DNA from 4 places in the Salmonella sp. HY31 genome. Region 3 is predicted to be linked to each of the others. Evidence: predicted binding sites of a transcription regulator. Region 3 holds the regulator's gene; each other region holds the start of a gene.

Region 1 (4,840 bases), 930 kb from region 3:
GGTATTTTGCGGCGTTCTGAACAGGGCCAGTTGTTCTCGCATACGATTAGGCCAGGGCTGTGTTAAAACGAAAGACAGGCTATTAAACAGATCATCCTGGATGGACAACTGGTTAGTATTGGTGACGAAATAACGCTTATCCAGCATGGTTGAACCATCGGCGTTATCAATGAGCACTACAGACATAAAGCACTGCTGCGCCCGATAGTGGCGCTGATTGACAAACTGAATGGTTAACGTCTTACCGGAGCTGCTTGGCTCATTGACCCGGTAATTGGTTTTATCGTGCACCATAAAAGTCGAGTAGGTGTTCAGCAGGTCGGTGATTAAGCCGCCCAGACCGATGGCGTAGGACTCCTGCGAGACCCAGTTATTACAGGAATTGCCGCCTTCAAAACGAACATCTATATCTCGTGGGTTAAGTAATAACCGCGTTTTTGTTACCGCGGCATTATGATCTACCACCGACATGACAATAAACACGATCAGCGTCGCCAGCGAGAGCAGGAACATCACCCACGTCCAGAAGGCAGCGATACGCGGCTTTTTCGCCCTTTTAGCCGGCGCTTGCAAAGTGGCGGGCGGCGCTGGCGTAACGGCCGGAACCCCATCCGTCGGTTCTGCATATGTCGCTGCGATCGGGGGCGGCGGCGACGTTGATGAATTATCGATTTCATCGCTATTTTCTTCGCACCAGATAACTGGTGCCGTCAGCTTATAGCCGCGTTTAGGTACGGTAACGATGTATTCTGCATTGCAGTCTCCGCCGTCTCTTAGTGATTTGCGTAGTTCAGAAATGCTTTGGGTGACAACATGGTTGGTCACGATAGTGCGCATCCAGACATGATCAATAATGTTATCCCGGCTTAACACTTCATCCGGGTGGTGCGCAAAATACATCAGAAGATCGATCAGACGTGGTTCAAGGGTAATCTGGCGTCCCTGACGACTGATCTGATTAACAGAAGGTGTAACCAGCCACTCTCCAATGCGTACAACAGGTTGCTGCATAAAAAGATGCCCTAACGAGCTAAGTCAAACGTTAATAATAACACGATTTGCACAGACTTTTTTTATTCCCCTTTTTTGTAAAAGAAAGGCGTAAAAAGTAGCGCAATAAGTAGGGGGATGAGGAGGAAAACGGGCGTTCCTCTTAACGGCAAAGCCCGTTTTTTCAGACGATTTCTTGCAATTACAGCACTTTATGCGGGCCGAAGCATTCGTAATGAATGTTTTCGTTATTCACGCCAAGTGAAACCAGTTGTTTTGCGGCAAATTGCATAAAGCCTACCGGGCCGCAAAGATAGAACTGCATTGTCGGATCGCTGATCGCGGCTTCCAGCTTGCTTAAATCCATCAGTCCTTCGCTGTCAAAGACGCTTTGGGCGCGATCGGCCTCGGTCGGTTCGCGATACCAGGTATGGGCAGTGAAACGCGGCAGTGTACGGCCCAGTTCGCTCACTTCGTCGGCAAACGCATGAACGTCGCCATTCTCCGCTGCGTGGAACCAGTTCACCTGCGCAGTATGCTGTGTTTTCGCCAGAGTATCGAGCATCGCTAACATCGGCGTCTGGCCGACGCCAGCGGAAATCAGCGAAACGGGGATATCGGCGGCGACATTCATAAAGAAGTCACCTGCCGGCGCGGCCAGATGCACCACATCGCCTACGCTGGCGTGATTGTGTAACCAGTTTGATACCTGGCCGCCGTCTTCACGCTTCACGGCAATACGATATCCTTTACCATCGGGTTTACGGGTCAGTGAATATTGACGGATCTCCTGATGCGCAAAACCTTCCGGCTTCAGCCAGACGCCCAGATACTGCCCGGGACGGTATTCCGCCACCGTACCGCCGTCGACCGGCTCGAACTCAAAGCTGGTGATCATTGCGCTACGCGGGGTTTTCGCGACGATGCGGAAGGGGCGCGTGCCTTCCCAGCCGCCGTCTTTGCTGGCGTTATCGTGATAAATTTCCGCTTCGCGGTTGATAAAGACGTTAGCCAGTACGCCATAGGCTTTGCCCCACGCGTCCAGCACATCCTGACCTGGGTTGAACATTTCCTCCAGCGTCGCCAGCAGATGCGTCCCGACGATGTTGTACTGCTCCGGCTTAATCTGGAAGCTGGTGTGCTTCTGCGCGATTTTTTCTACCGCCGGCAGCAGCGCCGGTAAATTTTCGATATTGCTGGCGTAGGCTGCGATAGCGTTAAACAGGGCTTCACGCTGATCGCCGTTACGCTGGTTGCTCATATTGAAGATTTCTTTGAGCTCCGGGTTATGCGTAAACATACGGTCGTAGAAGTGGGCGGTCAGTTTCGGTCCCGTTTCAACCAGCAGGGGAATGGTGGCCTTTACTGTAGCGATGGTTTGTGCGTCTAGCATACGTGCTTCCTTTATGTGAAAATCTAATGATGTATATCAAATGCATCTTATAAAAATACCCTTGCATTGTAAATGGTTCTTCAATGCCTTACGTTGTGGACGTAACAACGTGAAAAATCTGCATCACAAAGCTGAAAAGAAATCCGTTGAAATTCGTCAGGCTTTCGTTCAGGAAACCCTTATCTGACGTACAGGTAAACGTTTGCGTAAAAACCTTTGTCAAGACCTGTTATCGAAGAATGATTCGGTTATACTGTTGGCCGAAGTCCCACGGACTGCCTTTTCAGGCACAAATTTTATTGTTAGCTGAGTCAGGAGATGCGGATGTTAAAGCGTGAAATGAACATTGCCGATTATGATGCCGAATTGTGGCAGGCTATGGAGCAGGAAAAAGTACGTCAGGAAGAGCACATCGAACTGATCGCCTCCGAAAACTACACCAGCCCGCGCGTTATGCAGGCGCAGGGCTCTCAGCTGACCAATAAATATGCTGAAGGATATCCGGGCAAGCGCTACTACGGCGGTTGCGAATATGTTGATATCGTAGAGCAACTGGCGATTGACCGCGCGAAAGCTCTGTTTGGCGCCGACTACGCTAACGTTCAGCCGCACTCTGGTTCTCAGGCTAACTTCGCTGTTTACACCGCTCTGCTGCAGCCGGGCGATACTGTTCTGGGCATGAACCTGGCGCAGGGCGGCCACCTGACTCATGGTTCTCCGGTTAACTTCTCCGGTAAACTGTACAACATCATTCCTTACGGTATTGATGAGTCCGGTAAAATTGACTACGACGATATGGCGAAGCTGGCCAAAGAGCACAAGCCGAAGATGATTATCGGTGGCTTCTCTGCCTACTCCGGCGTGGTTGACTGGGCAAAAATGCGTGAAATCGCTGACAGCATCGGCGCATACCTGTTTGTCGACATGGCGCACGTGGCGGGCCTGATTGCCGCGGGCGTTTACCCGAACCCGGTTCCCCATGCGCATGTGGTCACGACCACCACGCACAAAACTCTGGCTGGTCCGCGCGGCGGCCTGATCCTGGCGAAAGGCGGCGACGAAGAGCTGTACAAAAAACTGAACTCTGCCGTCTTCCCAAGCGCGCAAGGCGGCCCGCTGATGCACGTTATCGCAGCAAAAGCCGTGGCGTTGAAAGAAGCGATGGAGCCAGAGTTCAAAGTTTACCAGCAGCAGGTAGCGAAAAATGCCAAAGCGATGGTAGAAGTGTTCCTGAATCGCGGTTACAAAGTGGTGTCTGGCGGCACTGAAAACCACCTGTTCCTGTTGGACCTGGTGGATAAAAACCTGACCGGTAAAGAAGCCGACGCCGCCCTGGGCCGCGCCAACATCACGGTGAACAAAAACAGCGTGCCGAACGATCCGAAGAGCCCGTTTGTCACCTCCGGTATTCGTATCGGTTCTCCGGCAGTCACTCGTCGCGGCTTTAAAGAAGCAGAAGTGAAAGAGCTGGCTGGCTGGATGTGCGACGTGCTGGACAATATCAATGATGAAGCGGTCATTGAGCGCGTGAAGGGCAAAGTGCTGGATATCTGCGCCCGCTTCCCGGTTTACGCGTAAGCGCTTGTGTTATGAAAATGGCCCGATGGCGCTGTGTCTGTCGGGCTTACCTGAATGCACCATAGCGCAACGCCGCCGGAAGCCATTCTCCGGCGGCGTTGCGGTTTGAACTCCCTCCGTGCTTGTTAATCTTATGTTACTCTTGCCAGCGTAACCGTTTATCGCCAGACTATCGCTTCCAAACGGGAGGGAATCATGGCATTGCATTCCACGCGCTGGCTGGCGCTCAGTTATTTCACCTACTTCTTTAGTTACGGTATTTTTCTGCCATTCTGGAGCGTCTGGCTTAAAGGTCTTGGGCTAACGCCGGAAACCATCGGTCTTCTGCTGGGCGGAGGCCTGGTCGCGCGTTTTCTCGGTAGCCTGCTCATTGCTCCTCGCGTAAGCGATCCTTCACGGTTGATCTCCGCGCTGCGCGTACTGGCATTGTTGACGCTGGTATTTGCGCTGGCATTTTGGGCAGGAACGCATGTCGCGTGGCTAATGGTGGTGATGGTCGGGTTTAACCTCTTCTTTTCACCACTGGTGCCGCTGACCGATGCGCTGGCCAATACCTGGCAAAAGCAAATTACCCTGGACTATGGCCGGGTGCGGCTGTGGGGGTCTATCGCCTTCGTGATAGGGTCGGCGCTGACCGGTAAACTGGTGAGTTTATACGATTACCAGGCGATTCTGGCGCTACTGACGCTTGGCGTCGCCTCGATGTTGCTGGGCATGTTGTTACGTCCCAGCGTGCCGCCGCAGGGGGAAAGCCGTCAGCAGGAGAGCGCAGGCTGGCCCGCCTGGAGTACACTGGTGGCGCAAAGCTGGCGTTTTCTGGCCTGCGTCTGTTTGCTGCAAGGGGCGCACGCCGCCTATTACGGTTTTAGCGCCATATAC
Region 2 (4,840 bases), 2.0 Mb from region 3:
TGGGGGTCGATGTTCCTAACGCCAGCCTGATGATTATTGAAAACCCGGAACGACTGGGCCTGGCGCAGTTACACCAGCTCAGAGGACGCGTTGGCCGTGGCGCGGTCGCGTCGCACTGTGTGCTGCTCTATAAATCGCCGTTGTCGAAAACGGCGCAGAAGCGTTTGCAGGTATTGCGCGACAGCAATGACGGCTTTGTGATTGCGCAAAAAGATTTGGAAATACGCGGCCCGGGGGAATTACTGGGCACCCGCCAGACGGGGAACGCCGAATTTAAAGTTGCGGATTTACTGCGCGATCAGGCCATTATTCCCGAAGTTCAGCGTATTGCCCGTCATATTCATGAACGTTATCCGCAGCAGGCGGCGGCGCTGATTGAGCGCTGGATGCCGGAAACTGAACGCTATTCTAACGCCTAGTGAGCACGGCGGCTTAAATGCCGCCGTACAAACCATTATTGCGCGAAAATCGGTAACAGCAGATACAGCTTAATCACCAGCGCATTGACGATATCGATAAAAAACGCGCCGACCATCGGCACGACCAGGAACGCCATATGCGAGGGGCCAAAACGGTCGGTAATCGCCTGCATATTGGCAATGGCGGTCGGCGTTGCGCCCAGGCCAAAACCGCAATGTCCCGCCGCCAGCACCGCCGCATCGTAGTTTTTCCCCATCATGCGCCAGGTGACAAAGATCGCGTATAGCGCCATGAAGATGGTCTGTACCACCAGAATCGCCAGCATCGGCAGCGCCAGCGACGCCAGTTCCCACAGCTTCAGGCTCATCAGCGCCATTGCCAGGAATAGCGACAAACTCACGTTCCCCAGCACCGAAACTGCACGCTCAAATACGCGATAAAAGCCCGCCAGCGCCAGACCATTGCTGAGGATCACCCCAACAAAAAGCACGCAAACGAAGACCGGCAGTTCAAGCACCGTTCCCGCCAGTAGCTGCGCTACGATTTTGCCCACCGTCAGACAGATAGCAATCAGGGCGATGGTTTCGATTAGCACCAGAGAAGTGATCATACGACCCACGTCCGGCTTTTCAAAGGCCGTCGGCACGGCCTGATCGTCAGGCATTCCATCCGGCGTGGTGGAGTGTTTTACCAGATAACGCGCTACCGGGCCGCCAATCAACCCACCCAGTACCAGGCCAAAGGTCGCACAAGCCATCGCAACTTCGGTGGCGTTGGCAAAACCATAACGTTCGATAAACAGCTTACTCCACGCCGCGCCGGTACCGTGCCCGCCGGACAGCGTAATCGATCCGGCAATCAGCCCCATTAACGGGTCCAACCCCAGCAGACTCGCCATGCCGATACCGATGGCATTCTGCATCAGCAGTAATCCGACCACGACGATCAGGAAGACGCCAACGACGCGTCCCCCTTTCCGCAGGCTGGCAAGGTTGGCGTTAAGGCCGATCGTCGCGAAAAACGCCAGCATCAGCGGATCGCGTAGGGTCATATCAAAGTTGACCTCCCAACCGACGCTTTTTTTCAGCACCAGCAGCGCAATAGCGACCAGTAACCCACCCGCCACCGGTTCCGGAATCGTATATTTCTTCAGTAAGGAGACAGACTGGACCAGCTTGCGACCCAGTAGCAGCACCAGCGTGGCGGCGACAAGGGTCGATAAGGTATCGAGTTCAAACATTTAAAGCTCCTGTAGTGCGCTGTGACATGTGCGCACAAATCATTTCCTGAGTCAGTTTTTTAGCTCTTTGCGAGTCGTCGGCATGGATTTTAAGCAGAAAAAGGCAAAAAGTTATATAAAAAGGTGCATTTATCTTTTTTAAATATTAAGAATATTCGCTCGCAATCGTTTGCTTTTACCAGCCGGTCAGATAAAATCACCGCTTTTCCACCACGAGAATGTCCCTGATGTCCGTTAACGCCATCGAGTCGGCAGATGCGCAACCGGTTGCGCAGACGCAAAACAGCGAATTGATTTACCGCCTTGAAGATCGCCCGCCGCTCCCTCAAACCCTTTTTGCCGCTTGTCAGCATCTGCTGGCCATGTTTGTCGCGGTAATCACGCCAGCGCTATTAATCTGCCAGGCGTTGGGTTTACCGGCGCAGGATACGCAGCACATTATCAGCATGTCGCTGTTCGCCTCCGGCGTAGCCTCTATTATTCAAATTAAAGCGTGGGGGCCGGTAGGATCGGGGCTGTTATCCATCCAGGGAACCAGTTTTAACTTTGTCGCTCCACTGATTATGGGCGGTACCGCGCTGAAAACCGGCGGCGCGGACGTCCCGACGATGATGGCGGCGCTGTTCGGCACGCTGATGCTGGCAAGCTGCACCGAGATGGTGCTTTCACGCATTCTACATCTGGCACGCCGGATTATCACGCCGTTAGTCTCCGGCGTAGTGGTGATGATTATTGGCCTGTCACTGATTCAGGTGGGGCTAACCTCCATCGGCGGCGGCTATGCCGCCATGAGCGACAACACCTTTGGCGCACCGAAAAACTTGTTGCTGGCCGGCGTCGTCCTGGCCATTATCATCCTGCTGAATCGGCAGCGTAATCCCTACCTGCGCGTGGCTTCTTTGGTTATCGCCATGGCGGCAGGCTATCTTTTGGCCTGGTTTATGGGCATGTTGCCTGAAAACAACGCGCCGATTTCACAGGACATCATCATGGTGCCGACTCCGCTGTATTATGGTCTGGGCATTGACTGGAACCTGCTACTGCCGTTGATGCTGGTCTTTATGATTACCTCGCTGGAGACCATCGGCGACATCACCGCCACGTCTGATGTCTCCGAGCAGCCGGTATCCGGCCCCTTGTACATGAAGCGGCTAAAAGGCGGCGTACTGGCTAACGGCCTGAACTCCTTTGTTTCAGCGGTATTTAATACGTTTCCGAATTCCTGTTTCGGTCAGAACAACGGCGTAATTCAGTTGACTGGCGTCGCCAGTCGCTATGTGGGATTTGTCGTCGCGCTGATGCTGATTGTGCTCGGCCTGTTCCCGGCGGTAAGCGGTTTTGTGCAGCATATCCCGGAACCGGTGCTCGGCGGCGCCACGTTAGTGATGTTTGGCACCATTGCCGCCTCCGGGGTGCGTATTGTCTCGCGTGAGCCGCTGAACCGCCGCGCGATTCTGATTATCGCCCTATCGCTGGCCGTGGGTCTTGGCGTCTCGCAACAGCCGCAGATCCTGCAGTTCGCGCCGGAATGGGTGAAAAATCTGCTCTCATCCGGAATTGCCGCTGGCGGCATCACGGCCATCGTTCTGAACCTGATTCTCCCGCCGGAAAAACCGTAAAAACCCTGCGGCGGCGACCCGATTCGCCGCCGCTGTAACGCTCTTTCACCATTCCTGTCTTGAGGATTGCACGCAAATCGTGCATAAATCCCCTATGTGCATTTCACGGGATGGAAGACCATGAAATTGATTGGGAGGTTGCTTCTCTACGTGCTGATCGCCTGTTTAGTGGTGATTTTCGGCTTTTATTTTCTGCTGCAAACGCGCTGGGGCGCAGATCACGTCAGCAACTGGGTATCAGAGAACAGCGGTTATCACCTCACATTCGACGTGATGGATCATCGTTTTTCCGCCCCATCCCATCTTTTACTGGAGAATGTGACCTTTGGTCGTGATGGTCAGCCTGCTACCCTGGTCGCGAAAACCGTAGATATCGGTCTGAGCATTCGCCAGTTAACCGCGCCACTGCATGTCGACACGATTCTGTTACAGGACGGCACGCTGAATATTTCAGTGCAAACCGCGCCTTTCCCGTTTGAGGCCGACCGCCTGCAACTTCGCAATATGGCGCTCAATAGTCCCGGCAGCGAATGGCGGTTGAGCGCCCAGCGCGTTAACGGCGGCATTATGCCCTGGCGCCCCGAAGCCGGTCAGATATTAGGCAATAAAGCCCAGATTCAACTGAGTGCCGGTTCGCTGACGTTAAACGACGTTCCCGCCACTAATGTGCTTATTGAAGGCAGTATCGACCATAATCAGGTGATGTTAAACACCGTCGGCGCCGATATGGCGCGCGGAGCGTTGACTGGCGTCGCCCGGCGTAATGCTGACGGTAGTTGGGTCGTTGAAAATCTGCGGCTGAATGATATTCGGTTACAAAGCGATAAATCCCTGAGCGAGTTTTTCGCGCCGCTTACTACGGTTCCATCTTTGCAGATTGGTCGACTTGAAGTGACGGACGCCAGCCTGCAAGGGCCAGACTGGGCAGTCACCGATCTTGACCTGAGTTTGCGCAATCTGACTCTGCGCAAAGAAGACTGGCAAAGTCAGGAAGGTAAATTATCGATGAACGCCAGCGAGTTTATTTACGGCTCGCTGCACTTTCTCGATCCGATCCTGAACGCCGAATTTTCACCACAGGGCGTTGCGCTACGCCAGTTCACCACCCGCTGGGAAGGCGGTATGGTCAGAACTTCCGGCGCCTGGTTACGCGAGGGCAAAGCGCTTATTCTGGACGATACCGCTATCGCCGGGCTGGAGTATACGCTACCGGAAAACTGGAAGCAGTTATGGATGAAGCCGTTGCCTGACTGGTTGAACAGCCTGACGCTGAAAAAATTCAGCGCCAGTCGCAACCTGGTGATCGATATCGACCCGGCCTTCCCGTGGCAAATCACCGCCCTGGACGGCTACGGCGCGAACCTGGAACTGGTACAACATCATCAATGGGGCGTCTGGAGTGGTAATGCGACTCTAAACGCCGCAGCGGCAACCTTTAACCGCGTGGACGTGCGCCGCCCGTCGCTGTCGTTGACGGCCAATGCCAGCACGGTCAATATCAGCGATCTGAGCGCATTTACTGGAAAAGGGATACTGGAAGCCACTGCCAGCGTATCGCAAC
Region 3 (4,840 bases):
GGCCGCAATTTTTGATGATTCAACCGAAAATTGTTAGCGTGCTAATTAACCGGGGTTAACAAACCTCTAGTGAGACTTCTCGTGGGCGACATCGGCATGCGCAAATCCGGCCTCATTGCACGCTGCATGAGACTGCATTTTGTAGCCTAACGCCGCCAGAACAACGGTAAAGAGCATTACGCTGGTGGTGGTCAGCAGCGGCGTGCTGATGAGCCATGAAACCACCAGGCTTGCCAGGAAACATAACCCCAGTTGCAGCGTATTTTGCAGCGCCGCAGCACGCCCCGTGGCTTGAGGGAAAGGGCGTAACGCTTGCGCGACGACGATAGGGTAGATTGCGCCATTAGCAATCGCCATTACGCAGAACGGAATCAGGATCTCCACCAGTGAGGCATTATTCAGGAAGCCCGTTCCCCAGGTGGCGATAACGCTCAGCGCATACAGCCCTAACAGCCACGGAAGCAATTGGTAACCCTGCCATTTTTGTAGCGCCGCGCGGCAGCCATATCCGCCAATCAGAAAAGCGATGGTTTGAGGAACATAGCTCAGGCCAATCACTGCCGGGCTGTAACCCATCGCGCTGAGAATGAACGGGGAACCCGTTAACCACGCAAAAAAGCTGGCGGAACAGGCGGCATAAATCAGTACATTACCGCGATAGGTTTTAGAGCGTAGCAACGTCGCAAAAGTGAGTTTATCCTGTCCCTCGGCATGTGCTTTTACCGATGGTTTTAAGCGCAGCGCTGGCAACATCAGCAACAACGTAATCGCAAACAGCGTGGCGAAAATCGCCTGCCATGAGAAATGCGTCAGTATCCAGCTTCCCAGTAAGGGCGCAAGCGCCGGGGATAATCCTACCAGTGGCATGATAGTGGCGAAGATACGATTAATTTTTTGCGAAGGATAATAATCGGTCACCAGCGCTTGCCAGATTACCGTTGCCGCACAAACGCCGACGGCCTGCACAAAGCGTAGCGTCAGCAGTGCTGCCGCGCTTTCTACCCACAGCATCCCCAGACTTCCGAGCGCAAAGATGGATAACCCCAGCAGTAAAATCGGTTTACGGCCATAACGATCCGATAGCGGTCCCCAGAGTAGTTGTGCGACGGCAAAGCCAGCTAAAAACAGGCTGAGGCTGGCGCTGACAGCGGCAGCAGGCGTTTGTAAATCCGCCTGTATGGCGGCAAACGCGGGCAGGTACATGTCCGTAGCCAGAAACCCCAGCACGCTAAGACCGGCTAACCAGACTAAAAAACCTTTTCCAGGTTGCATATTTGTTTCTCTTTCTTATCAGACAGACATTGTCGCAGAGTGTAGGGAGTGAAATTACGGTTGTGAAACGTTAATATTTGTCCAGTGAATTCAAAATTTTTGTAGGCAAATTATGTGGTCGGAATACTCGCTTGAAGTGGTTGACGCCGTGGCGCGCAATGGCAGTTTTAGCGCGGCGGCGCAGGAACTGCACCGTGTGCCTTCGGCAGTCAGTTACACCGTTCGTCAGTTAGAGGAGTGGCTGGCCGTACCGCTTTTTGTACGACGTCACCGTGATGTTGAACTTACGCCTGCTGGCGTCTGGTTTTTAAAAGAAGGGCGTTCTGTTATCAAAAAAATGCAGATCACTCGTCAACAGTGTCAGCAAATTGCTAATGGCTGGCGCGGGCAGTTGGCTATTGCGGTGGATAATATCGTCAGACCAGAACGTACCCGGCAGATGATCGTCGATTTCTATCGCCATTTTGACGATGTGGAACTGCTGGTTTTTCAGGAGGTGTTTAACGGCGTCTGGGACGCGCTCTCCGACGGGCGAGTCGAACTGGCTATTGGGGCGACGCAGGCGATTCCGGTAGGGGGACGTTATGCTTTTCGGGATATGGGTACCCTGAGCTGGAGTTGCGTAGTGGCAAGCGATCACCCGCTGGCGGCGATGCCGGGACCGTTAAGCGATGATACCCTGCGCAACTGGCCGTCGCTGGTCAGAGAAGATACCTCGCGAACCTTACCGAAACGGATTACCTGGTTGCTGGATAACCAAAAAAGGGTTGTAGTACCGGACTGGGAGTCATCGGCAACCTGCCTGTCAGCAGGATTATGCGTGGGAATGGTGCCGACGCACTTTGCCCGACAGTGGATAGACAGCGGAAAATGGGTGGCGCTGACGTTAGAGAATCCGTTTCCCGATGCGGCCTGTTGCCTGACGTGGCAGCAAAACGAGGCCTCGCCCGCGCTGGCATGGCTGCTGGATTATTTGGGCGATAGCGAAACGTTGAATCGGGAGTGGTTGCGGGAGCCTGAAGAGGCTCCCGACAGCGGGGATTAACGTCGATAGTCGCGGAACGGGCCGTCAGCGACCGAGCGACGCTCAACCAGGCGTGGATGAACTTCAATAGACTGTGACTCTTCGCGCTTATTGACGATGCGATCCAATAGCATATTAAATGCGGTTTCGCCTAAAGAGTCTTTGGGCTGGTGAATCGTCGTCAGCGCCGGGGTAAAGAAGCGGGCGTTACGCACATTGTCATAACCGATCACCGAAACGTCCTGCGGTACGCGAAGCCCCATTTCGTCTGCCGCGCAAAGCGCGCCCATCGCCATAATATCGCCGCCGCAGAAAACGGCGGTAGGGCGATGTGACTGCGATAAGATTTGCTGCATCGCGTGGTAACCGGACTCCGGCTCGAAGTCGCCCTGAACAATCCAGTTGTCTGGCACGTTGATCAGCGCCTCCTCCATTGCCTTCATGAAGCCTGCCAGCCGACCCGCGCCGGTGTTGCGCTCCAGCGGACCGGGAATAACGCCGATATCCCGGTGACCGCGCTCAACCAGATAACGACCCGCCATATAGCCGCCTGCAAAGGCGTTATCAATCACCGTATCGGTAAAATCGGCCTTCGCTTCACCCCAGTCCATCACCACCATCGGAATATGGCGATACTCTTCCAGCATGGAAAGCAGAGGTTCCGGGTACTCAGAACACATCACCAGCAGGCCATCCACGCGCTTTTGCGCCATCATGGACAGGTAGGCGCGCTGTTTTTCCAGGTTATTCCAGGCGTTGCCCAAAATCAGCGTATAGCCTTTCTGAAAGCAGTTTTTTTCAACCGCCTCGATAATTTCTGCAAAATAGGCCGCTTCGCTGCTGGTCGCCAGTAAGCCTATCGATTTGGTATGGTTGACCTTCAGGCTACGCGCGACGGCGCTGGGAGAGTAGTGCAGCTCTTTAATCGCTGCCCAGACCGCGTTACGCGTTTCTTCAGCGACAAAACGCGTTTTGTTGATTACGTGTGATACAGTTGTAGTGGAAACGTTTGCTCGTTTCGCTACATCTTTAATTGTTGCCATTACATTTCACTCCAGACCCTCGCTAAGCTCCTGAGAAACGCCAGGTAAACGTTTGCCTACACACACCCTAATCGCAACGTCAGGGTTGCGGCATGCCGGAAAAACGACACGGAACGTCAGGAAGGGGTCAATGGCCGTTACGCTAATTCAGTAAGCCTGGAATTTTGTCTGATCTTGAGGAAAAGGGGAAGCGTTAAAAACAGTTATCAATATAAAACATGAGAGATTTTTGTGCGGGAATGTGCAAAAATGCGCTATATCACTTTTTGTGTGGGAATAAAAAGGAGAAAACTTGATGAGTACCGACCTGAAATTTTCGTTGATCACTACGCTTATTGTTCTGGGCTTGATTGTCGCAGGTGGATTAACGGCCGCTCTGCACTGATTCCCTCTCTTCTGAGGGAGGGCGTTTCCTCTATTCTATCCCTCTCTAAAACGCAGAAGGCGTACCTTCTGCGTGCTCAGACTTATGCGGCGAGATTTTTCGCGACAAATTCCCAGTTAACCAGCGCCCAAAAATGCTCCAGATAGTTTGGACGGGCGTTGCGGTAGTCGATGTAATACGCGTGTTCCCACACATCAACCGTCAGCAGCGGCGTCGCATCTGTGGTCAGCGGCGTACCGGCATTTGAGGTAGAGACGATAGCCAGTTTGCCATCAGCGCCTTTTACCAGCCATGTCCAGCCGGAACCAAAGTTTTTGATAGCGGCATCTGTGAACTGCGTTTTAAATTCCGCGAAGCTGCCAAAAGATGCCGCGATAGCATCAGCCAGTTTCCCGGTCGGTTCGCCGCCAGCATTTGGTGCCAGGCAGTTCCAGTAGAACGTATGGTTCCACACCTGAGCGGCGTTATTAAAGATGCCGCCTTCGGAAGCACGCACGATCTCTTCCAGCGATTTGCCTTCAAACGCCGTGCCTTTGATCAAATTATTAAGATTGGTCACGTAAGTCTGATGATGTTTGCCATAGTGATATTCCAGCGTCTCAGCAGAAATATGCGGCGCCAGAGCATCTTTGGCATACGGTAATGCAGGTAATTCGAACGACATTGCTTCTCTCCTTATTATTAATATTGCGCACGCACAATAACCCTGGTGCGCGTAAGGATAGGGTAGCAAATTGAGCGGGGGCGCAAAAGAAGAAGTTATCCTGTCGTTAAACGACAGGATAAAATATTAGCGAATTGTTTTAGGGGTCATCACCCGGCGGGCGCCGACATAATGGCGCTGCCAGTATTCTTCGTTCAGCGAGGTGATCTTAATTTCCTGACCGCTGCGCGGAGACTGGATAAACTTACCGTTGCCGACATAGACGCCAACGTGATCGGCGGTGCCGCGCCCCTGCGTACGGAAGAACACCAGATCGCCGTTTTTCAACTCGCTGCGCTCAATGGGCGCCGCGTCACGCAGGTGATACATCTCATTCGCCGTTCGGGGGATACGGATCTTCACTAAATCTTTATAGGCATAATAAACCAGACCGCTGCAATCAAAACCGGTGC
Region 4 (4,840 bases), 1.3 Mb from region 3:
GGCTACTCGGCGATGGCCGGGATTGTCGGCGGCGGCGGGGTAGGCGACCTGGCGATTCGCTATGGCTACTACCGTTACGAAACCGAAGTGATGGTCGTTACCGTAGTGGCGTTGATTGTGCTGGTTCAGGTCGTTCAGATGCTGGGCGACTGGCTGGCGAAACGTGCCGACAAGCGCGACAGACACTAAGCCGGATCAATGTAGCGTCATCCGGCAATAAAAATAAGCTATTGCGCTTTTAGCCAGTCGGCAGCCTCTTGCCATGTGCCGCGAAAAACGATATTCGCGGCTTTTTTCTCCAGTTGATAGCGATACATTGGGTCGTAATATTCATTCAGTAGCGGAACCAACCATGCCATATGTCCGTCTGTGCTGCCGCTGGATAATTGATCCGCCAGCGCCATATCCAGCGTGTTCGTCAGTTCAACAAAGCGTTGCAGCCCCAGACGGCGGCGAATAGCGAAAAGTCCGTGGCGCAGGTACTCGCTGTACGCCTGCCAGCCACGTTCATCGCCGTAGGCGCGGGTGAAATCGTGATGCATACGGATGAAATATTCTTCACGCAATCGTTCCAGACGAAGCGCAAATGGATCTTCCACTACCGCAATGGGTGCCTGCGCCATTCTTTCGCGTAAACACTCAGGCAGATGGTTGGCGCCGATCGTTCGCCCTTCATCTTCCAGTACCCACCTTTTTAGCGCCTGACGCGCGTTAATTTTCAGCAATTCAACGGCAAGTTTGTTTTCAAAGCTGGCCTGGCTGAGTTGTGGTTTCAGCGTGCGGCCAAAAGAGGAGCCGCGATGATGCGCGAGGCCTTCCAGATCGACACCGTTGGGCTGTTGTCGCACCAGTTGCGTTTTGCCGCTGCCAGTACAGCCGCCAATTAAGAGAATAGGTTTTTGCACCAGTTGCCAGGTCGTCTGAATTGCCGTCTGGCGCAGCGCCTTATAGCCGCCTTCAATAAGCGGGCAGTCAATCCCTGTTTCTTGTAGCCAACGTTGTACGATATGCGACCGCTGACCGCCGCGCGCGCAACACAGATATCCGTTGGGGAAACGTCGATATGCGGCTTTCCAGGTTTCAAGCCGCTGCTGGCGAATGTCGCCGCAAACCAGCCGATGCCCCAGCGCTAACGCTGCATCCGCGCCCTGACGTTTGTAGCAGGTGCCGACGGCGGCTCGCTCATCATCCATCATCAATGGCAGGTTGATAGCGCCTGGCATGGCGCCCTGTTGAAACTCAACCGGCGCGCGTACATCAATTAAAGGCGTATCGGCAAGAAGGAGCGCGCGATAATCCGTTCCATCGTTCATGTGTAATCCCGAAAAACAAAACAGCAATAGCGAGATTTTACGCGCTGAGGGAGGAGCCGGGAAAGGGGAAGATCATTCTCCCGGCATTTTATGTGTTATTTAAGCTTACTTTGCGCCCAGATAATGCCGCTGGCGTATTCTGGCGGCAGGAGCGGAGAGAGCGCTTCCAGGGTGGCGCTAAGACGTGACGTATCGCTGTCGGTCAGATTCAGATGGCCGACTTTTCGCCCCGGACGTACCGCTTTATCATACCAGTGCAGATGTATCAGCGGCAGCTTCAGCCAGTCGTAATTCAGCTCGCTGCCGATCAGATTGATCATCACCGACGGGGCGTTAATCACCGGCGCGGGCAACGGCAGGCCGGTAATCGCGCGCAGATGCAATTCAAACTGACTGATGCTGGCGCCATTTTGCGTCCAGTGTCCGCTGTTATGCACGCGCGGCGCCAGTTCATTAATTAACAGGCCTTCCGGCGTGATGAAACACTCCATCGCCATTACGCCGACGTAGTTCAGCGCCTGCATAATTGCTGACAACATCGATTCCGCCTGCTCCTGCTGTTCGGCGTTCGCCTGTGGGAACGCGACGCTGGTCCGCAAGATACCGTCCTGATGCAAATTGTGCGTCAGCGGGTAAAACACGGTGCTGCCGTCGTGAGCGCGCGCGCCAACTAACGACACTTCGCCGGAAAAACGGATGCCGCGCTCAACAATACATTCGCCATAGCAGTCATCCGGTAGTTGCCCGGTTTCGTCCGCGTGTAGACGCCACTGCCCGCGGCCGTCGTAGCCGCCAACGCGACGCTTAACAATCGCCAGTTCGCCCAGTTTATTGAACAGACCAGACCATTGGCCTTTATCCGTCAACCGTTCCCAGGGGGCGGTCGCCAGTCCCAGTTTATCGAAAAGCTGTTTTTGTGTCAGACGGTCGGCGATGATCGGAAATACATCGCGATTGACAAATGCCGGGTGGCGCGCCAGCTCACGGGTAAGCGCGGTTTCCGGCCAGCGCTCAATCTCTGCGGTAATGACGCTCTGCTGTACCGGAACGGCGGTAGGCTCTGCATCCAGGCCAACCGGCCAGACGGCGATACCCAGCGGTTCGCCCGCCTGGCGCAGCATTCGGCCCAGTTGTCCGTTGCCGAGAACGCAAACTTGCTTCATAGCGTCCCCCGCGGATCGGGATTTTCCAGAACTTCATCGGTTTGCGCTTTGCGCCAGTCGCTCAGGCGCTGATGCAGCTCACTATCATGCGTAGCCAAAATTTGCGCTGCCAGCAGCGCGGCGTTCGCCGCCCCGGCTTTGCCGATCGCCAGTGTACCCACCGGAATGCCGCGCGGCATCTGCACAATGGAGTAAAGGCTATCCACGCCGCTTAGCGCAGCGCTTTGTACCGGCACGCCGAGTACCGGTATCAGCGTTTTTGCCGCAATCATTCCCGGCAGGTGCGCCGCGCCGCCCGCGCCGGCAATAATCACTTGATACCCGTTGTCTTCCGCCGTTTCGGCGAAGCTGAACAGTTTATCGGGGGTTCGATGGGCGGAAACCACTTCTACATGGTGCGGAACATCCAGAATTTCAAAAATTTCGGCGGCGAATTGCATGGTAGCCCAGTCGCTTTTGGACCCCATCACGATGGCGACACGCGCCGGATTATTGCGGGAAGACATGCGTCTTAAAACTCCTGTGGTGCGGGACACGCTGCTTTTGAGGTGTCAGAGAATAGCATGATAATCGGGCAAGGAAAACGGTTGCGTGCGCGCCGTAACGGACGATTCGACGAATATTTACAAGGGGAAGGCGATTAACTCAACATTGTCCGGCGTGACTTTTACCATTGAACCTTCATGGTGCCATGCACCTAACACCACGCGGAACGCGGGCTGGCCGTTGGCGGAAAGTTCATGCACTGCCGGGCGGTGGGTGTGACCGTGAATCAGCCACTGTACGCGGTGTTTCTCCATTTCGGCGACGACGGCCTGCGAATTGACGTCCATAATATCCAGCGATTTGCTGCTGTTGGCGGCTTTACTGCCGGCGCGCATTCTGGCGGCGATACGGCGGCGGATAAACAGCGGCAGGGTAAGGAACAGTCGTTGAACCCACGGATTATGGACTTTGGCGCGAAACGCCTGATAACTGGCATCATCGGTACAGAGCGTATCGCCGTGCATGATCAACACGTTGCGGCCATACAGGTCGAGGACCTTTTCCTGCGGCAGTAGCGTCATGCCGCTTTCGCGGGCAAACCGCTTGCCAATCAGGAAGTCGCGATTACCATGAATAAAGAAGCAGGGAACGCCAAAATCCACCACCGCTTTGATGGCGGCGGCTATCTCTTGATGTAACGGATTAGGGGAGTCATCGCCAATCCAGGCCTCGAAGAGATCGCCAAGAATATACAGCGCGTCGGCCTGACGGGCTTCCGCGGCTAAAAAACGCAGAAAACCGGCGACGATCGCCGGTTCTTCCGTTTGCAGATGTAGATCGGCAATAAACAGTGTCGCCACGATTACTCGCTGACGGTCACGTTTTCAATGATGACGTCTTCTTTTGGTACGTCCTGGTGCATACCGCTACGGCCAGTGGCGATGCCTTTGATTTTATCTACCACGTCCATACCCTCTACGACTTCCGCAAAGACGCAGTAGCCCCAGCCTTGCAGACTTTCGCCGGAGAAGTTCAGGAAGTCGTTGTCTGCCACGTTGATGAAGAACTGCGCGGTAGCGGAGTGTGGCGCCTGAGTACGCGCCATTGCCAGCGTACCACGGGTATTTTTCAGACCGTTGTTGGCTTCGTTTTTGATCGCTTCTTTGGTGGCTTTCTGTTTCATGCCCGGCTCAAAGCCGCCGCCCTGAATCATAAAACCGTTAATCACACGGTGGAAAATGGTGTTGTTGTAAAAACCTTCGCGGCAATAGTCCAGGAAGTTTTTAACTGTTTCAGGCGCTTTATCGTCAAAGGTTTTGATTACGATATCGCCGTGATTAGTGTGGAAAGTAACCATTTTTGCATCCTGTTCCAATAGAGTGGTGCTTTAGCCCGCAATGGGGCCCATATAGGGGCTTGTTATAGCATAACCGTAAGCTGCGATCACCTTGCAAAGTGTGCTGCTTCGATTACGAATAATATGTATGATACGGAGATTATTACCCACACACGTCTATACGGAATCTTCGATGTTAAAAATTTTTAATACACTGACGCGCCAAAAAGAGGAATTCAAACCCATTCATGCCGGGGAAGTCGGCATGTACGTGTGTGGTATCACCGTTTACGATCTCTGCCACATTGGCCACGGGCGCACGTTTGTCGCTTTTGACATTGTCGCGCGTTATTTGCGTTTTCTCGGCTATAAGCTGAAGTATGTGCGTAACATTACCGATATCGACGATAAAATCATTAAGCGCGCCAATGAAAATGGCGAAAGTTTTGTCGCGCTGGTCGACAGAATGATTGCGGAAATGCATCAGGACTTCGACGCGCTGAATATTCTGCGTCCGGACAGCGAGCCGCGTGCGACGCACC

What was found. The regulator PurR, encoded in region 3, represses purine synthesis genes. The targets are predictions, from matches to a motif close to CANGCAAACGTTTGCNTG.
Region 1: a site for PurR is predicted at 2,575-2,592, ahead of glyA (serine hydroxymethyltransferase). Genes of this name have one in related genera too.
Region 2: a site for PurR is predicted at 1,819-1,836, ahead of gltS (sodium/glutamate symporter). Genes of this name have one in related genera too.
Region 4: a site for PurR is predicted at 3,053-3,070, ahead of purE (5-(carboxyamino)imidazole ribonucleotide mutase). Genes of this name have one in related genera too.

Annotation. Positions count from the first base shown of each region.
Region 1 is NZ_CP170479.1:1,188,946-1,193,785, forward strand. Features, by position in the region: gene cadC (lysine decarboxylation/transport transcriptional activator CadC) at 1-1,011, opposite strand, end outside; gene hmpA (NO-inducible flavohemoprotein) at 1,193-2,383, opposite strand; gene glyA (serine hydroxymethyltransferase) at 2,708-3,961, shown strand; gene ACE15A_RS05520 (3-phenylpropionate MFS transporter) at 4,157-4,840, shown strand, end outside.
Region 2 is NZ_CP170479.1:87,114-91,953, reverse strand. Features, by position in the region: gene recG (ATP-dependent DNA helicase RecG) at 1-419, shown strand, start outside; gene gltS (sodium/glutamate symporter) at 455-1,660, opposite strand; gene xanP (xanthine/proton symporter XanP) at 1,888-3,279, shown strand; gene ACE15A_RS00400 (AsmA family protein) at 3,400-4,840, shown strand, end outside.
Region 3 is NZ_CP170479.1:2,116,813-2,121,652, forward strand. Features, by position in the region: gene punC (purine nucleoside transporter PunC) at 67-1,272, opposite strand; gene punR (DNA-binding transcriptional activator PunR) at 1,385-2,317, shown strand; gene purR (HTH-type transcriptional repressor PurR) at 2,314-3,339, opposite strand; gene ACE15A_RS10015 (YnhF family membrane protein) at 3,635-3,724, shown strand; gene sodB (superoxide dismutase [Fe]) at 3,807-4,388, opposite strand; gene ACE15A_RS10025 (C40 family peptidase) at 4,515-4,840, opposite strand, start outside.
Region 4 is NZ_CP170479.1:3,447,679-3,452,518, reverse strand. Features, by position in the region: gene ACE15A_RS16415 (methionine ABC transporter permease) at 1-189, shown strand, start outside; gene mnmH (tRNA 2-selenouridine(34) synthase MnmH) at 228-1,313, opposite strand; gene purK (5-(carboxyamino)imidazole ribonucleotide synthase) at 1,409-2,476, opposite strand; gene purE (5-(carboxyamino)imidazole ribonucleotide mutase) at 2,473-2,982, opposite strand; gene lpxH (UDP-2,3-diacylglucosamine diphosphatase) at 3,100-3,822, opposite strand; gene ppiB (peptidylprolyl isomerase B) at 3,825-4,319, opposite strand; gene cysS (cysteine--tRNA ligase) at 4,492-4,840, shown strand, end outside.